DNA from 2 places in the Shewanella amazonensis SB2B genome. Region 1 is predicted to be linked to the other one. Evidence: riboswitches for the same ligand, from Rfam matches in the RefSeq annotation. Region 1 holds a riboswitch; the other holds the start of a gene.
What was found. Region 1 has a riboswitch for cobalamin ahead of SAMA_RS03995 (ABC transporter ATP-binding protein). Riboswitches for the same ligand answer to the same signal wherever they lie in the genome.
Positions count from the first base shown of each region.

Region 1 (9,061 bases):
ATGCGCGAGAGTTCTTCCACGTAGGGGCGCAGTTCTTTTGGCCCCAGGGCACAGTTAAGGCCCATGCTGATGGGCTTGATATGGCGCAGCGAATTGTAAAAGGCTTCGGTGGTCTGGCCGGTCAGGGTGCGGCCGGAGGCATCGGTAATGGTGCCGGAAATCATCACCGGCAGGCGCAGACCAACCTCATCGAAGATGGATTCGATGGCAAACAGCGCCGCCTTGGCGTTCAGGGTATCGAAAATGGTTTCCACCATGATGATATCGGCGCCGCCTTCAATCAGGGCTGCGGTGGACTCGCGGTAGGCGGTTACCAGATCATCGAAGTGGATATTGCGGTAGCCCGGGTCATTCACATCCGGGCTGATGGAGCAGGTGCGGTTGGTGGGGCCAAGTACCCCGGCCACATAGCGGGGGATGCCGGTTTGGGCCTCCACTTCATCGGCCACTTCACGGGCGATGCGGGCACCAACAAGGTTTATCTCGGCCGAGAGCGACTGCATGTCGTAGTCGGCCATGGCCACAGTGGTGGCGTTAAAGGTGTTGGTTTCGATGATATCGGCACCGGCCAGCAGATACTCGCGGTGGATGCCCTTGATTATCTCTGGCTGGGTGAGTACCAGGAGGTCGTTATTGCCTTTAACGTCGCAGTGCCAGTCGGCAAAGCGGCTGCCGCGGTAGTGTTCTTCCTCCAGTTTGTGGCCCTGGATCATGGTTCCCATGGCGCCGTCGAGGATAAGAATGCGGGTGGAGAGATCCTCGTTCAGTCGCTGTTGACGGCTCTGGGCAAGCGCCTTGGTCGCCTGGGATAACACTGGAGTTGCCATAAAAACACCTGCAAAGTACAAAAAGTGACTGTCCTGTGTAGCCTAAGCCGGGTTGATGCCGCTGGAAAGGTAAAACCGGAACGGCGCCCGCTTAATTTGATTTGGACATTTATACGTATAGACGTCCATAATACGCGAAACTTGGCTTTCGGGGCAAGCGAGCGGTTCAGTGACAAGTGAGTGGCTCAGGTACAAGCGAGGCGCTGATGCCAGTACTCGGTCGGGGTATGGCCAGAAAGAGGCCGCTACAGGACGCAGATGTAAACTCGGGGTGGAGCAAGATGCACAGGCAAGATACGGATGCTGTGGTAGCTGCGGAAAAGGACAACGCCAAAGTTCACGGTGATGCACGTGACGACAACAGCCATGTGGAGATGCCGTCCCGGGACATTATTTTCTGGCGCCATGGTCAGTGTGAAGATGGCGCCGTGCTGCGGGGCCGAAGCGATGCCCTGCCCAGTGAAAGTGCCCTCAGCGCCATTGCCAATAAGGCCCGTGACATGGCGGTACCTGCCAGAATCATCTCATCGCCCTTGCAGCGCTGCGCGCGGCTTGCACAAGCCTTGCGGACAGAAATACAGGCCGCCCATCCCGAGGCTAATCCACCAGACATACTTATCGAGCCGCAACTGACCGAAATGGATTTTGGTGTCTGGGATGGTCAGCCCATAGCACAGCTCTGGCAGACGGCTCCCATGGAAGCCTGGTGGCAAGACCCCTGGGCGATAACGCCCGAGGGCGGCGAACCCATGCTTGCCTTTGAGGCCAGGGTGGCCGATGCCCTGCAAGGGCTGCTGGCACAGGCGCCGCTTAATGATGCCAGTCCGCTGTGGGTGGTGACCCATGGCGGCGTTATCCGCTCCTTGATGGCCGCTATTTTGGGGGCAGAGCGGGCAGCGGGTTTTTATCGGGCGCTGGAGCTGGATTACGGCGCCCGGGTGCACACCCGCTGGTATTGGACCGACAGCGGCTGGCAGGGGCGTTTACTCTGGGGCGGCTGAGGGTATTGCGCTTAACCAAGTCTTTTGGCCCTTTACCAGGTCGGTGAAAGGTTTGATAATCTGCGGGCCGGAGTTATTGCTCCGGTCATTCACGCCAGGGGTGTCGGGGGCCAAGCCAACCCGACATGAAAAGGGAACCGGGGACATACCATAAGGTATCAGCCCGGACTGTGCCCGCAACTGTGAGGGGGAATACCCCGAGTCAGGATACCTGCCCCTGTGCCTCTTTTATTTTCCCTGTCCGGGCGGGTTACCCGGTGGAGTGATATGAGCCACATTGCCATGCCCGTTCCCCAGTGGGAACCCGGGCACTTGTTGTATGGGGTCACACCATGACCCCGGCCATCGAAGTCAGCAACCTCTGCTGGCGGGTAGCTGAGCGGCCGCTGCTGGACGGCGTGAGCTTTGCCCTGTCCGGAAACGGCATGTACGGGGTGATTGGCCCCAATGGTGCCGGAAAGTCATCCTTGCTGCGTTGTCTGTACCGGTTTATTCGCCCGGACAGCGGCACCATACTGCTCAATGGTCAGGATATTCATCTCTATTCCCGGCGCAGCTTTGCCCGCGCTGTTGCCGTGGTGCCTCAGGAATTGCCTGCGCTGTTTGATCTCTCAACCGAGGCCGTGGTTGCCATGGGGCTTATCCCCCACAAGGGCTGGCTTGCTGCCGACAGCGCCGCCGATAAGGTGAATATTGCGGCCGCGCTGGCGGAAGTCGGGCTCGAAGGATACGGCCGCCAACCCTTTGGCAAGCTGTCCGGTGGTGAAAAACAGCGGGCGCTCATTGCCCGGGCGCTGGTGCAAAAACCGCAGTTTCTTATCCTGGATGAACCCACGAGCCACCTGGATGTGCGTTTTCAAATCGAAGTGCTGGAACTTCTCAAGCGCCTGGATATCTGTGTGATTTGCACCATTCACGACCTGAACCTGGCCAGTGCCCTGTGCGATGAACTGCTGCTGATGTCCCGTGGCCGCCTTGAGGCTTCGGGCTCGCCTGCTGAGGTGCTTACCGAGACCATGCTTGCTTCGGTATTTGGGGTGTGCACTACAGTTAAGCCTCATCCCCAGCATGGTCGCCCGCTCATCCATTACTACTATGGCTATAACGGCCGCACCGCCTCCCAAGAAAAAGAAGAGGTGAGCCTGTGACCGCCCTAAAAGCCATGTTAACCCCCCTTGGTCGCCGGGAGCTGATGGTGCTGGCGCTTATTCTGGCCTGTCTGTTATCGCCTGTGCTGGCCAGTATTTTTGGTGCCGTGGATATCAGCTTTCGTGAGGCCATGTCGGTCTACCTGCATAGTCTCATTGGCGAGCGTCCCACCGATGTGGCCTACCTCGACAGCCGTATCCTGCTGGAGCTGAGGTTGCCGCGCATACTCCTGGCCTTTGTGTGCGGCGCCGGATTGGCGCTGTCTGGCTGGGCGCTGCAACTGGTGACCCGAAATCCGCTGGCAGACCCTTATCTTTTTGGGATCAGTGCCGGTGCCAGCCTGGGGGCAATTGTGGTACTCAGCCTTGGAATTACCCATGGGGTACTGCTCGCCATCGGTCTGCCGCTGGGGGCCTTTATCGGTGCTAGTGCCTCGGTATTGGTGGTGCTTACCCTCAGTGGCTTTGGGCTGCAAAGCCAGGTTGAGCGAATGCTGCTTTCCGGGGTCGCCACCTCCTTTTTATTCGGCGCCCTTGGCAGTTTGCTTCTATATTTTTCAAGCCCCCAGGTAACTGCGTCGGTGATATTCTGGAGTCTGGGCAGCTTTGCCCGTGCAGCATGGGATCTGCTCTGGTTACCCTGGTTGGTGTTTGGCGGATTTGTGGCCTTTTTGCTGCTGGTCAGGCGCCAGCTTTTTGCACTCAGCGCCGGTGATGAAACCGCCCACGCCCTGGGCGTTTCAGTGGCTAAGCTTCGCATTATCAGTTTGCTGATGTGCTCATTGATGACCGCCGTGCTGGTAGCCAGCTGTGGCGGCATTGGTTTTGTGGGACTGATGATCCCCCACATCGCCAGATTGCTGTTTCCGGGCAGCCAGTCGCTGCTGATTGTGGCCATGCTGGGTGGGCTTTTTATGGTGTGGGTTGATGTGATGACCCGCAGTTTACTGCCGCCGCAGGAGTTGCCTGTGGGGGTGATTACTGCCGTGGTTGGCAGTGTGTTTTTCCTGATGCTGCTCTTTGGCCGCAGGAGTGAATAAGGATATTGGATGTTTGATATAGCTCCCGTCAGCCGCGAACGGGATGAGCAAATCCAGGCGTGCATCGACGATAAAACCAAGCCAAGAGGTGCACTTGGGGCGCTGGAGCCTCTGGCGGCGCACCTGGCAAGGCTTTTGGGTGAGGCGCCGGAAATTGGCCGGCCTGCCATGTTGGTATTTGCCGCCGACCACGGTATTGCCAGTGCCGGTGTATCCATTGCACCGCCGGAGGTAACCGGCCAGATGGTGGCCAACTTTGCCGCCGGGGGCGCCGCCATCAATGTGTTTTGCCGCCAGCTCGGTTGGCAGCTTGAAATCATCGACGCCGGTATGCTCAGCGCACCGCCAAGGGAAATGGGCGTGACAGATTGTCGCCTCGGCGCAGGCACGGGCCCCATTCACAAGCGCGCCGCCATGACCCTTGGACAGGTTGAGCATGGCTTGGCCTTTGGCCGTGAAAGGGTGCGCTCGCACCACGCCGAAGGCACCAATCTCATCGGACTGGGGGAAATGGGAATAGGCAATACCTCGAGCGCCGCAGCAGTGATGGCAGCCTTGATGGGGCTTGAAGCCAAAGACTGTGTTGGCCGCGGTACCGGCGTGGACGCGGCCACACTTAAGCGCAAGCAGATGCTGGTGGAGCAGGCGCTCTTGTTGCACCTGGATATGCTCACCAGCCCGGAGTCTGTCCTTGCCTGTGTGGGCGGCTTTGAAATAGTCGAGATGACCGGCGCCATCCTCGGAGCGGCTGAGCTGGGGATCCCCGTGTTGGTGGACGGCTTTATTGCCACCACGGCCGCACTCGCAGCGGTGAAGATGTTCCCCCAAAGCCGTGAATATCTTATCTTTGCTCATCGCTCGGCAGAGCGTGCCCATGGGCTGATGCTGGCGCATATGGAGGCTGAGCCGTTACTGAGCCTGGATATGCGTCTCGGTGAAGGTACAGGGGCGGCATTGGCCTTGCCACTGGTGCAGGCAGCGGCCAATTTTTATCGTGAGATGGCGAGCTTCAGCGACGCCGGAATTACAGATGTAACGCCTTAGGGCGGGAGCAGTTATGTCGACCTTTAAGCGTGAACTTGAGTTGTTTTTGTTGGCGCTCACCTTTTTTACCCGCATTCCTGTGCCGGTAAAACTCGATTACAGCGGCGAAGGGTTAAACCGTGCCAGTCGTTACTTTGGCCTGGTGGGCACTCTGGTGGGGTTGATTGCTGCCCTGGTGTTTTACCTGACCCAGTTTATCTTTCCTGCCTCGGTGGCCGTGGTGCTGGCCATGATTGCCACCGTCTTGCTCACCGGCGGTTTCCATGAAGATGGCCTTGCCGATACCGCAGACGGATTTGGCGGTGCCTTCGAGCGGGAACGTAAGCTCGAAATCATGAAAGACAGCCGGGTCGGTTCCTATGGTTCACTGGCGCTGATGTTGGCGTTGCTGCTGAAGTTTCAGCTGTTAAGCGAACTGGCACTCTATTCAGTTTCAAGTGTTGCCGGTGGCCTGGTGTTGGGGCATACCTTAAGCCGTGCCTTCGCCGCCAGTATCATTTTCAACCATACCTATGTGCGAGAAGATGCAGAGAGCAAAGCCAAGCCGCTGGCTCAGTCGATGCACTGGGATGAAGTGCTGTTTTTAGTGCTCAGCGCCGGGGTGATTTGCCTGCTGCTCACCGGTGTGGGCGCAACCCTGGTGATACTCGTTACCCTCTTTGTGGCCCGCAGCCTGCTTGCCCGTTGGCAGTCACGCCATATCGGCGGCTATACGGGCGACACGCTTGGTGCCTGTCAGCAGATTCTCGAACTGGTGGTCTATCTGGTGCTCTTACTGCTCTGGAGCCAGTCATGATCCATCTGGTTCTCGGTGGTGCCCGCAGTGGCAAGAGTCGTTTTGCCGAGACCCAGATTGCCCGGGCTTCACTTCAGGGCATTTATCTTGCCACGGCCACGGCGGGGGATGATGAGATGTCGGCCCGTATCGCCCGTCATCAAAGAGACAGGGCAGAGGCATCATGCCAGTGGCAACTTATCGAAGCCCCGCTGGACTTGGCTTCGCAGCTCAATGCCCTGTCCGGGGAGACGCGCCCGGTATTGATAGACTGCCTGACTTTATGGCTGACCAATCACCTGATGGCAGATCCTCAGAAGATGGCCGAGGCCCGCCATGAGCTGCTGACAGCCGTTGCGGATTTTCGTGGCCAGCTGTGGCTGGTCAGTAACGAAGTGGGCTCAGGCATAGTGCCCCTGGGTGAACTCAGTCGCCAGTTTGTGGACGAATCGGGTTGGCTCAATCAGGCCATTGCCGCTATCGCAGACAGGGTGACTCTGGTGGTGGCCGGGCTGCCACTGGCGCTGAAAGGCATAGCCGTCAACGCTGAAGTGGGAGCATAACCTATGGGCTTTTCTACGCTGATGATCCAGGGCACGGCCTCGGATGCCGGTAAAACCACGCTGGTCGCCGGGTTGTGTCGCCTGCTCGCCAGACAAGGCCTGAAGGTCGCACCGTTCAAACCGCAGAATATGGCCCTCAACAGTGCAGTGACCGAAGACGGTGGCGAGATAGGCCGCGCTCAGGCGTTGCAGGCGGCCGCCTGTGGGCTGAAACCCCATACCGATTTTAATCCCATATTGCTCAAGCCGGGCTCAGACACCCGGGCGCAGGTTATCGTACACGGCAAGGCGCTCACGTCCCTCGAAGCATCGGCTTTTTTCGGTCCCGAGGGTAAGGGATACAAGGCCATTGCCATCGAGGCGGTGCTGGAATCTTACAATCGCCTCAAGCAGTCTTTCGATTATCTTCTTGTGGAGGGCGCCGGCAGCCCTGCCGAAATCAACCTGCGGGAAAACGACATCGCCAACATGGGCTTTGCCGAAGCGGTGGACTGCCCGGTGATTTTGGTGGCCGATATCGACAAGGGCGGTGTATTTGCCCAGCTGGTTGGGACCCTGGCGCTCTTGTCTGAATCTGAGCAGGCGCGTATCAAGGGCTTTGTGATTAACCGTTTTCGCGGTGATATCAACCTGCTGCAACCTGGGCTGGATTGGCTTGAGGCCCATACCGGCAAACCCGTGCTGGGTGTGGTGCCCTATTTACATAATCTGTTGCTGGACGCCGAAGATGCCTTGGTGCCCTACCAGCAGGCCGGTGCCGATTCCGGGGCCCGGTTTCGGGTGAGGGTGTTGGTGTATCCGCGTACCAGCAATCACACCGACTTTGACCCGCTGCGACTGCATCCGGGGGTGGATTTTGATTACCTTGATATTCAGCACGCCAGCCCAGATGCGCTGCAGGGAGCCGACCTTGTGATACTCCCCGGAAGCAAGAATGTGCGTGCCGATCTTGAATGCCTCAAGACAAAAGGCTTTGACTGTGCCCTGCGAAAGCATGTGAGATACGGTGGCAAGCTGGTGGGCATTTGCGGCGGTTATCAGATGTTGGGGATAGAAATTGATGATCCCGACGGTGTAGAAGATACGCCCGGCAGTAGTGACGCGCTGGAATTCTTGCCCCTGATTACCGAGCTTGAAGGCAGCAAGGTGCTGGCCAATGTCTCGGGTGAGCTTAGCCTTGGCGAGGAGGCTGTAGCGGTTAAAGGCTATGAAATTCACTGTGGCCGTACCACAGTGCTTGGCCAGCTTTCCAGGCCCTTATTTTTGGTGGACGACACTGGTAATCCTGCCAGTGACCGGGGCTGCATCAGCGACGACGGCGCCATCTTTGGCTGTTATCTTCACGGCATTTTCGATACCCCAGCGGCGCTGGATGCCGTGCTTGCCTGGGCTGGTTATCGCGGTGCGGCCCGGGGCACTTCGCTGGAAGAGCACAGAGAACAGCAGCTCGAACGGCTGGCCGATACCCTGGCTGAGCATCTGGATATGGCCCGGCTCAATTCTCTCTTTTAATGACGCTATCAGGATATTTTGATGACTGAAATCAAGGCTGAGCGCCACAAGGCAAGGCAGCAAAAGGTCAAGGAAGCTGTGGATGCCAAGGTGGCTGCCGCAACGATTGAGCGGGGCGTGCTCATGGTGATCACAGGCAATGGCAAGGGTAAGAGTACTGCCGGTTTCGGCACTGTCACCCGCGCCGTTGGCCACGGTAAAAAGACCGCCGTGGTACAGTTTATCAAGGGCGGTTGGGACTGCGGTGAGCGCAACCTGCTTGAACGTGTGGGCGTGCCTTTTGAAGTCATGGCCACAGGTTTTACCTGGGAGACCCAAAACCGTGAAACCGATACCGCGGCCGCCGAAAAAGCCTGGGGCGTGGCCGAGACCTGGCTCAGGGATGAAAGTCTGGACCTTATCCTGCTGGATGAACTCACCTATATGCTGAGCTACCACTATCTGGATTTGGAGCGTGTGTTAACTGCCCTGAAAAATCGACCGCGTCATCAACACGTGATTGTTACCGGGCGTAACTGCCACCGGCAGCTGCTGGAGCTTGCCGATACCGTGAGTGAGATTGAGTGTGTGAAGCATGCGTTTGAATCAGGCGTAAAAGCCCAACCTGGCTTTGACTATTGATTTCAGCTGCGTGATTGGCGTTTTGGCGGTATTGCCGTCACAGCGCCATTCCATCACGTAGCGCTGCTACGCTCAGGTCTGTCGCCGCTCGGCGGCTTTGCCATAAACACCAATCACTGTGCTGACGTTTTCCCGTGGACGACGAGTGTGTCGGAATTGTCTGCAAGATTTCACCCCGTCAGGTACTGAACGTACGCTCAGGGGCTGAAATCTTTTGACCGCTTTGCCACAGCCGAGATCACGTTGAAATCAGCTGCCTGCTGTCGGGGCTAACGTCATTGCCATCACTGTGCCATCCCATCCGCAGCGCTACTACAGCTCAGGGCTGTCGCTGTTTGGTAGCTTTACCAAAAACACCAATCACTGAGCCGAATGTTTCCCCATGGCTCCCGGCCATGACGGCGTTGTCCGTCACGCACTCAGCTTACAGAATGCGTTGATTTTCCGTTGAGTCCCCTGAAAGCTGATGCCAGCGTAGTGACTGTCGTTTTGGTGTCATAACCGTCGGCGACTTCATCTCTGTGTGCTAC
Region 1 covers NC_008700.1:941,104-950,164, forward strand. The annotation lists gene metH (methionine synthase) at 1-827, opposite strand, end outside; gene SAMA_RS03990 (histidine phosphatase family protein) at 1,109-1,828, shown strand; cobalamin riboswitch at 1,910-2,061, shown strand; gene SAMA_RS03995 (ABC transporter ATP-binding protein) at 2,161-2,976, shown strand; gene SAMA_RS04000 (FecCD family ABC transporter permease) at 2,991-4,016, shown strand; gene cobT (nicotinate-nucleotide--dimethylbenzimidazole phosphoribosyltransferase) at 4,026-5,060, shown strand; gene SAMA_RS04010 (adenosylcobinamide-GDP ribazoletransferase) at 5,074-5,856, shown strand; gene cobU (bifunctional adenosylcobinamide kinase/adenosylcobinamide-phosphate guanylyltransferase) at 5,853-6,398, shown strand; gene SAMA_RS04020 (cobyric acid synthase) at 6,402-7,910, shown strand; gene cobO (cob(I)yrinic acid a,c-diamide adenosyltransferase) at 7,932-8,531, shown strand.

Region 2 (9,061 bases), 2.1 Mb from region 1:
ACACCCTCGAGCTGCTCGCCAAAGTATTCCACCATATCGTTACGCTCGGCCTCACCGTGTACCAGCACATCGATACCGAGTTTCAGTTGGCGGTCAATGGTATTGCGGCACACCTGTCTGAGCTGGTTGTCGTACTCAAGGGCGCTGATTTCACCTTTTCGAAAGCGGTTACGCAGGCCACGAATTGCCGGCGTCTGCGGGAAGGAGCCTATGGTAGTGGTTGGCAGCAGAGGCAACTTAAGTCGCTGTTGCTGCTGTTGCTGACGCTCTGGAAACGCGCTTTGACGTTCAAAATCTGCTTTGGTCAGTGCATCCAGTCTGGCGGCAACTGCAGCATCGGCGGCCTGAGCACGCGCAGTGCGGCGGGCCACGCACTCGGCGGCAATGGCAGCGGCGTCTGCGCCATTGGGCACGGTTAGCAGGGTATTGAGGCTTCTCAGCTCCAGCAGCTTTTGCCTGGCAAAAGCGAGCTGGCGCTTGAGCTCAGGCTTAAGTGCGGTTTCCACATCGAGGTCCACCGGTGTGTGCAGCAGCGAGCAGGAGGTGGCAAGCCACAGGCGATCGCCCAGTTCTCTGGCAACAGGTGCAATGCGCTCGGCAATCAAATCCAGATCTTCAGCCCAGACATTGCGGCCATTGATAAGGCCAAGACTCAGTACCTGCTGCTGCCCAAGCCTGGGAAGGAAAACCTCGAGCTGCTCCGGGGCAGAAACCAGATCCAGATGCAAACCCGCCACCGGCAGGGTCTGAATAATGTCGGCGTGGTGTGCCACAGAGCCGTAGTAAGTGGTCAGCAGCAGTTTAACCGACACACAGGTAAAAGCCTGGTATGCGGTGGCAAAGGCTGCCTGCCAGCTTTCATCCAGATCCAGCGCAAGAACAGGCTCTTCGATTTGTACCCAGCTCACGCCCTGGGCGGCAAAGCGGGCGAGCAGCTCAGCATAGGTAACCAGCAGCTGGGGCAGCAAGCTTAATTTGTCAAACTCACTGCCGTAGGCCTTCGACAAATACAGGAAAGACACGGGGCCCAGAATGCAGGGTTTGGGGTCATAGCCCAGCGCTTTCACTTCTTCGACCTCATCAAACAGCTGTGTCCAGGCGATGGAGAAGGTTTGGTTGGGGTGAAGTTCGGGCACTATGTAGTGATAGTTGGTGTTGAAATACTTGGTCATTTCTGCCGCCGCGGCCGCTTTGCCGCTTGGCGCACGGCCTCGGGCAACCCGGAACAGGGTATCCAGGTCGACCTTGTCGCCATCGCGGTGGCGCTCGGGAATGACATTCAGGGTGGCCGCCAGAGTCAGCACCTGATCGTAGTATGCAAAGTCCCCCACCGGCAAACGTTCCACGCCGGCATCAGCCTGCCACTGCCAGTGAGTCTGCCGCAGTGCCTTGGCCTGCGCCACCAGCTCATTCCGGGACAACTCTCCACGCCAGTATTGCTCGAGGGCGAACTTCAACTCACGGCGACGTCCTATCCGTGGAAAGCCAAGACTATTTAATTGCATATTGTATACCTTATTGGTTTAATATGAGCACATTTCAAAGAGGAACACCTGTTAAACAATTTTTAATAGGCGTCTGGACGTCTAGAAGTTTATTGTGGTAGTCTTCTGGCAAGCAAACGAATTGTGTTCACGGGCAACATGAACAAACTTCATGTGGAGTAGAGATGATAGAGCTAAGACACCTTCGAACCCTGATGGCACTGAAAGAGAGTGGCAGCCTGGCGGCCGCGGCCAAAAAGCGCTTTGTCACCCAGTCTGCTTTGTCTCATCAGATTAAAGAGCTGGAAACCCGCATCAATTCCCCCGTGTTCGTGAGAAAGAGCAAGCCCCTGTCTTTTACTCAGGAAGGCGCCCGACTGCTGAATCTGGCCGAAGAAATTCTGCCGCGAGTGATGGAAACCGAGTTTGTATTGAAGAAAGGTCTGGAGACCGACGCCCATTTGCTCAAGGTCGGTATTGAGTGTCACAGCTGCTTTCGCTGGCTGATGCCGGTTATAGAGACTTTCAGGGCTGAATATCCGGATGCGGACTTGGACTTATCGAGCCGTCACCTGTTCGACTCGCTGAACGCACTGGAGTCCGGTGAGCTGGACATTGTACTGACATCCGATCCCGTCCCCGGGCATCAGCTGGCTTATCAGCACCTGTTCGACTTTGAAGTTCGCCTGGTGGTGGCCAAAGAGCATCCGCTGGCGAGCAAGAGCCTGGTGCTGCCAAAGGATCTGGCGGGCTTGCCCATTATAAGCTACCCCGTACCCTTGGAACGCCTTGACCTGTTCCGCTTGTTTTTAGAGCCAGCCGGTATTGAGCCCGGTGTGCAAAAGAGCTGCGATCTGACCTCGGTCCTGTTTCAACGCATCGCCTGTCAGGATGGTATAGCCGCCCTGCCCAGTTGGTCCATCAGCGAGGCCCAGGGCCTTAGCCTCACCAGTTTGCGCCTCGGCGCTGAGGGCGTAAAACGCCCACTGTTTGGCGCCTATCGCCGTGGCAGTGCCAACTCCCGCCAACTGCAACGGTACCTTGAACTGGTGGCAGCAGAAGGTCTGGCTCGCCAATCACAGTAAGCTCGTCTTATACACGGCATGACTCAACAATCGCCCATATAAAAAACGCCTGCAACTGCAGGCGTTTTTTATATCCAACTCAGTAAATTACAGTGGATTGAGCAGCAAGCCGCGCATCGATAACACCCGGCGCAGCACGAGACCTGCCGAGTTGGGGTTGCGGGTCTGGCGCAGGTTGTGAGCAATCATAAACTCTTCTTTGAGCTCTTCGTCGAGGCCGAGTGAATCAAAGGCTTCCAGCGTCAGAGTTTGCTGTTGGGTATCTATGATTTGCTTGATGATGCCCAGGGGGAATGACTCATCCGATTCGGCATTGAGATACGCAAAGGCCGTCAGTGCGATCATCTGCCCAAACACACTGAAGAGCGCCAGAGTCTGAACCTCGTCCGGGTCAATGTTGTTGCTCACCAGATCTTTAAGGCTATCCACCGCCGATGCGGCAATGCTTTCTGTCAGGCGCCAATAACCCAATACCAGCTTTTTATAGGGCTGCGGCAGCTCATCGAGGCGTTCTTTCAAATAAAAGCTGAAGGCGTAGCGGTAGATGTTCACTTGCCCCAAACGGATAAGCGCATCCTTCAGGCTGCGGTTTTTACTGTTATGGGCGCCACCCACGTGCGCGGTGGTGCTTCGCCACAATAAGTGTGCCGCCAGTGCCGGATCGCTGGAGACAATATCCACCACATTACGCACATCACCATCGGCAAGGATGGCCTTCTTCAGTGGAATGAGAATTCCCCTGCGGCCTAATACCTGCTCTTCATTGGCGATGATCGCCCTGATTTGAGAAAAAACCTGATGCTCAAGCTCAGTCATGAAACTAACCTATTTTTGTCCGGGCAATCAAAAAGGGACTCAAGTTTGGCCTTAGCAATAAACCCGCCCTGGCTGCTATTACCGGGGAATTTACCCATAAAATCCTGCCCATGGTCAAGCTGATTTCCGTCCGTTTCAGCAATTTTCAGAAAGCGGCCTTAAAAGGCTCCACTCTCGCTCGCAAGCTGGTAAATTTCTTCCGCCAAAAGCTGATATCCGGCGTCATTTAAATGAACTGTGTCCGATTTCATGGCGCTTTGTGACAGGAGCTGCGGTAGCGTATCCTCAAGCAGTGGCAGGGAAAATTGCTCAGCCAGTTCCTGATACAAGGGTAAAGGGGATAAAAACACCTTTCGGTCTGGTACAGCAATCAAAAGCACAGGCACCTGCCTTCCCTGAGCTTCCCTAATCATAGCTTCCAAATTGCGCTTAAGCTGTGCTTTATCCTGATTTCTGAGGATATCATTGCCACCTTCCAGCAAGATAAGCAGATCCGGTTGGGTTTCATCAAGCAATTCAGCCAGTCGAGCCAGACCTTCGGTGGTTGTTTCCCCCGATACCCCGGCGTTAATCACGTCACAGTCGCACAGACGGGAAAGGTGGGCTGGATAGTCCATGCCGTCACTGGCACCAATACCAAAAGTTAAACTGTCACCGAAGGCCAAAATGCGGGCATTTTCACCCAGAAAAGGCAATCTCGGCCCGCCGCAGGCCGATAAAAACAGCAGGATAAAAAACACTGACAGAATACGCACTTTTTACTCCCCGGACTAATGCGTCTGTTATCGCCCAAAAAAAAGCCGGACACAAGTCCGGCTTTTCAATTTCAGTGGCTTATCAGTATTTCAGTCCCAGTGTCAGGCTCACTTTGCGACCTTCGCCTGGATAATATCCATTACCCCAATCACTGTAGAAGCCTGAGGCCGCGTACGTTTCATCAAACAGGTTATCCAGTCTCAGCGTCGCAATCAGGGCATCCTTACGGAAACTCACTGCGGCATTGGTCAGCCAAAAGGCATCCATCTGCTCGCCCATATTGGCGTTGTCACCTTCAACAAAACGCTCACCCGTGTAGGCGGCATCTACGTAGGCCGACCAATACTCGGCAAACTGAGCTGACACATACATACGGCCACTGTGTTCGGCGACCCAGGACAACGCCTTGCCATCATTCAGCCCGGCAGTAAATTCAGCATCCGTGTATTGGTAATCTATGCCCAGGCTGATGGTGTCATTCAGCTGCCAGTCCCAGTCCAACATGGCACCATAACGGCGCGACTCATCGGCGTTGATATTGGCACCCGGGAAATAGCCCCCCACCGGAGTGTCGGCGCTGGGATCAAACACAATTTCATCTTCCAGGCTTAAACGGTAGAGACTGAGGCGCAATGCCTGCTGAGCACCCTGATAATCCCAGCCGGCTTCATAGCTTCGGCCTGTTTGGGGTCTCAGACTGGCCTGACTGGTGTAGGCCTGCTCATCTACCTTGGCAAAACGGAAGTTATCTTCGGCGCGCAAGTAGAATCTGTGTCCCTGCACGGGGCGATAATTTAATCCAAGCTCAAGCGCATGGGCGTCGTTATCCAGCTTGCCACCCAGAGGGAAAGTACTCTGATCGCGAATTTCATCCTGAACTTCGGCATAACGCCCACCCACCACGTAACTCAGCGACTTGGTCAAAGGTACTGATGCCTGAGCAAAAGCAGCCCAATGCTCTTGGGTGTTGCCGCGTTCCATATAAGCCGAAGTAAATTCTGACTCGCCACGAGACAGGTCCACACCTGTTACCAACTTGAGTTCGCCCGCCTCTGTCTGGTAGCGGCCAATCGCTTTGGGAGTCAGGCTGATGAGTTGACGCTCGGTTTCGCCCGCGCCGCCCCAACTGATGTAATTCACTTGGGTATCACTGGCATCGAAGTCGGCAGCCAGGGTCCAATGTTCGGTCAGACTGTGCTCGTATCCCAATCGGCCGGCCTTGGTCAGGTTGTGCTGATAGTCGCTGCTGTTGGCAGCATTCGCCTGGCGGGGATTGGCGGCAAGCTCCTCTGCGGTGAGTGAACCTGCAAGTTCGCGGTCGTCATCATAATAGGAAGCTTCAGCAAAGAAGCGCTGCCCATCGCCACGGTATTCGATGCGGCCCAGCACTGAGCCAGACTCACTGACGGCATGGTCACGATAGTTGTCGCTCTTATCGAAGTTACCACCCACGAAGAGATTCCAGCGTTCATTCAGCGCCGCCGAAACATCCATAGCTGTGCCAAGGGTGCCGAAACTGCCACCGGTGAGCGAGGCGCCGCCGGTGTTTTCCTGACTGCGCCTGGTGATGATATTGATGACGCCGCCAACGGCCTGATCGCCATAGAGCACACCGGCGCTGCCGGAGAGCACTTCAATGCGTTCTATCTGACTCAGGGACACGGCATTGAGGCTGGGCGCTGCTATATCAATATTGTTGAGACGGCGACCATCCACCAGCACCAGGGTGTTGTTGGCTGCCTGGCCAGCACTAAAGCCGCGCATGGCCAAGACTGGCCCTGTGCCGCTGTCGCTTATCTGGATGGCACTCTGACCACGCAGCAATCCGGCAAGGCTGGTTGCACCGCTCAAGGCAATGTCTTCTGCGGTAATCACAGCAACATTCGCGGCAATATTCAGGGGGGTATCGGCCTGACGGCCAATGACCACCAGATGTTCATCCACACTGCTCTGTGCTGAGGCGAAAGATGACAGCAGGCTTGTGGCCAGTGCCAATGAAATCAAAGAAGGTTTGGTACCCATTTTCCTTACACTCCATCAAGGGAAACGGGGCATGAGTCATCGACATGCCAAAAGCTGCCGCTGTTGCGGATCTGCCCACCGAAATCCGCCACTATACCTGATTTGGGCCGGTCTCCGGACTTAGATGCCTGGCATCATTACCGTTGCGGGGGCAGTGTCGGATTTACACCGACTTCCCGATTCTCCCGCCGATGCGGGCACCCAAAAGGCTGACAATAAAGAGGCCGTCACTCTTGGACGGCCGCGCATTATAGACGTCTAAACGTATAAAAGTCTAATGCCTTTGTCTCGTGCGGGGGACAGTTCAATTGAGGCGCAGAGGCAACACAGAGGCAATAAATTCGCTGTGATTGGCAGGTGTAAGCGGAATATTCTGCCCTGCAAACACGTCGCCGCGCATGGATTTATGCATCAGCACCAGTTGCCCGGGGCGGCTCACCACCCGGTAATAACCGACTTCCCCTTCAGGCGTGGAAAAAAACAGTCGCGACTCTTCCATCGATACGTGCTGATTGGGCATACGGCTGCACCCCAGAATGGCGTGAAAGCCTGGATGGCCGTCGGTATCAACATCACCCAACTTTTCGTAGGACACTTCGCCCTCGCAGCTGCCCTGATATTGCATGGCGAGGCCATCGAGAAACACTTCCGCAGCGGGGGAGTCATCACTCAATTTAAAGCTTTGAACACAAATAAGCCCGCCCCATTGATTGAGATTTTCCTGGGCCGGTACAAATTCGGCACTCACCATATCCGCCCTGTTTTCACTGGCGGCCAATTTCCATCCCGAAGGTAATTCAAACGAAAAAGGCTTACCAAAGAGCGACAGTTCCTGAGTTTGCGCAAGGACGCCTGTGGCGGGCAGCAGCCCAAGAAGAAGGAGTAAATAGCGATTCATAATCAGCTTCCGTGAAATGTCATACCGTAACATCCTGAAACGGCTTTGAGATACGGGGAGGAAAGCCTCCCCACTGACTATCAGGCAAAGGCCTTTGGGTTTTCACCGTAGTCATTTTCGTCCTGACTGTCCTGGCAGTAGAACACTATGAGAACGATGATACCGATAATTGGGATAAGCGCGATAAGCTGCCACCAGCCGCTGCGGCCGGTATCATGCAAACGACGGGCACCAATGGCCAGTGATGGCAACAAAATGGCCAATGAATAAAGGCTGCTAATCAGCATGCTGCCAAGGGCCATATCCACCAGATTCAGCACCACACTGACAATCAGGTTGAACAGAATGAACATCCAATATTCTTTGCGACGGGCACGCCCCGTGAAGTCTGCGTATTTTTTCCAGGCGCCAATGTAATATTCCATGGTTTCTCCTTAAAGCCGGGTGACAACACCCAAATTACCGCACAGAGTGCGAATTTGTCCTTATGATTCATTAGCCTGCTATCGACAAGCGCAGTTACTTTACCACAGCAACGGGCATTGAGAAGCATGAAAAGCACTTGGGTACTGGCCTGAGAAGTAACCACATGGTTATAGTGTCGCTATTTGCCAGCGACAGGGAGACGGCAAATGGCGAAACTCAGCGCAATTCATATCTATCCGGTTAAATCCATGGGCGCGCAGTCACTTCATCAGGCAAGGGTTTGCCCGGAGGGACTGGCGGGAGACCGACGCTTTATGGTGATAAAACCCAGCGGCGATTTCATTACGGCCCGCACGCATCCCGCGCTGCAACTGATAACGCCTTTGGGCCAGGACGAAGATATTCACGCCGGACGCCTTCGGCTCTCTTATCCCGGCCAGCCGGATCTGACTCTCGATGTCTGCGAGTTTGAAAAAGCCCCGGTGAAAACCCAGGTCTGGAAAGACGGCTTCGAGGCGCTGTCTATCCACGCCCAGGCCGATACCTGGATCTCTACCTTGCTGGGCGAACCCGCCCGGCTTATCTGGCTTGGTGAAACCTCCAATCGCTTTCGTGAAAAACTCGACACCCGTGTCAGCTTTGCCGATGGCTATCCTCTGCTGCTCATCAGCGAGGCCTCGTTGGCCGACCTGAACCTGCGCGCCGATGCAATCAGCCGGATGAGCCAGTTTCGCACCAATCTGGTGGTATCAGACACAGAAGCCTTTGCCGAAGACGGCTGGAAACGCATTCGGATCGGTGAAGTGGAGTTTTTACTGGCCAAACCCTGCAGTCGTTGTGTAATGACCACCATTATTCCCGGTACCGATAGATTCCATCCTCAGGGAGAGCCGCTCGCCACCCTGAGCAAGTTTCGTAAAACCCAGCAAGGTGATGTCAATTTTGGCCAAAACCTGATTGCGCTCAATGAAGGCATCATTCACGAAGGCGACGATGTTGTGATTCTTGAGGAGCAGCCGGGTGAGCACTACCCCAACCGGGCACCGGCTAAACGCAGTCTGCGTCTGATAACCAAAGAGCCTATTGCCAAAGACTTTATGGGCTTGAGTTTTGAAGCAGCCGATGGCAAGCCACTGCCAACCTTCTTACCAGGCCAGCATCTGGTGTTCGCCTTTGATATTAACGGCACCCGCCATATTCGCCGCTACAGCCTCACCCATGCACCGTCAGAGGGGAACTATCATATTGGCGTAAAACGCACCCGGGACGGCCTGATTTCCAACTGGCTGCACGATGAACTCACGGTTGGTGACACAGTGCTTTGCAGCCGTCCCGAAGGCCGATTTATCCCCAAAGCCGGGTACCCCTTGCTGCTTATCAGTGCCGGCTCCGGCGTCACTCCCATGCTCGCCATGGTCAGAACCGCTCTGGCGCTTGGCAAACTCAAAGGTGTTTCTCTGCCACTTGCCCATATTCACTTTATCCACCAGTGTCGCAGCGAAGACGATATCCCCTGCCATAAAAGCCTTGAGGATTTCGTCGCCGCCGGTATGACCCTGGAGCTTAATCTGACA
Region 2 covers NC_008700.1:3,146,082-3,155,142, forward strand. The annotation lists gene metE (5-methyltetrahydropteroyltriglutamate--homocysteine S-methyltransferase) at 1-1,505, opposite strand, end outside; gene SAMA_RS13770 (LysR family transcriptional regulator) at 1,670-2,569, shown strand; gene SAMA_RS13775 (HDOD domain-containing protein) at 2,657-3,385, opposite strand; gene SAMA_RS13780 (GDSL-type esterase/lipase family protein) at 3,544-4,140, opposite strand; gene SAMA_RS13785 (TonB-dependent receptor) at 4,223-6,163, opposite strand; cobalamin riboswitch at 6,252-6,381, opposite strand; gene SAMA_RS13790 (hypothetical protein) at 6,468-7,061, opposite strand; gene SAMA_RS13795 (DUF805 domain-containing protein) at 7,142-7,486, opposite strand; gene SAMA_RS13800 (MOSC N-terminal beta barrel domain-containing protein) at 7,694-9,061, shown strand, end outside.
Region 2: another riboswitch for cobalamin. It lies ahead of SAMA_RS13785 (TonB-dependent receptor); the one in region 1 lies ahead of SAMA_RS03995 (ABC transporter ATP-binding protein).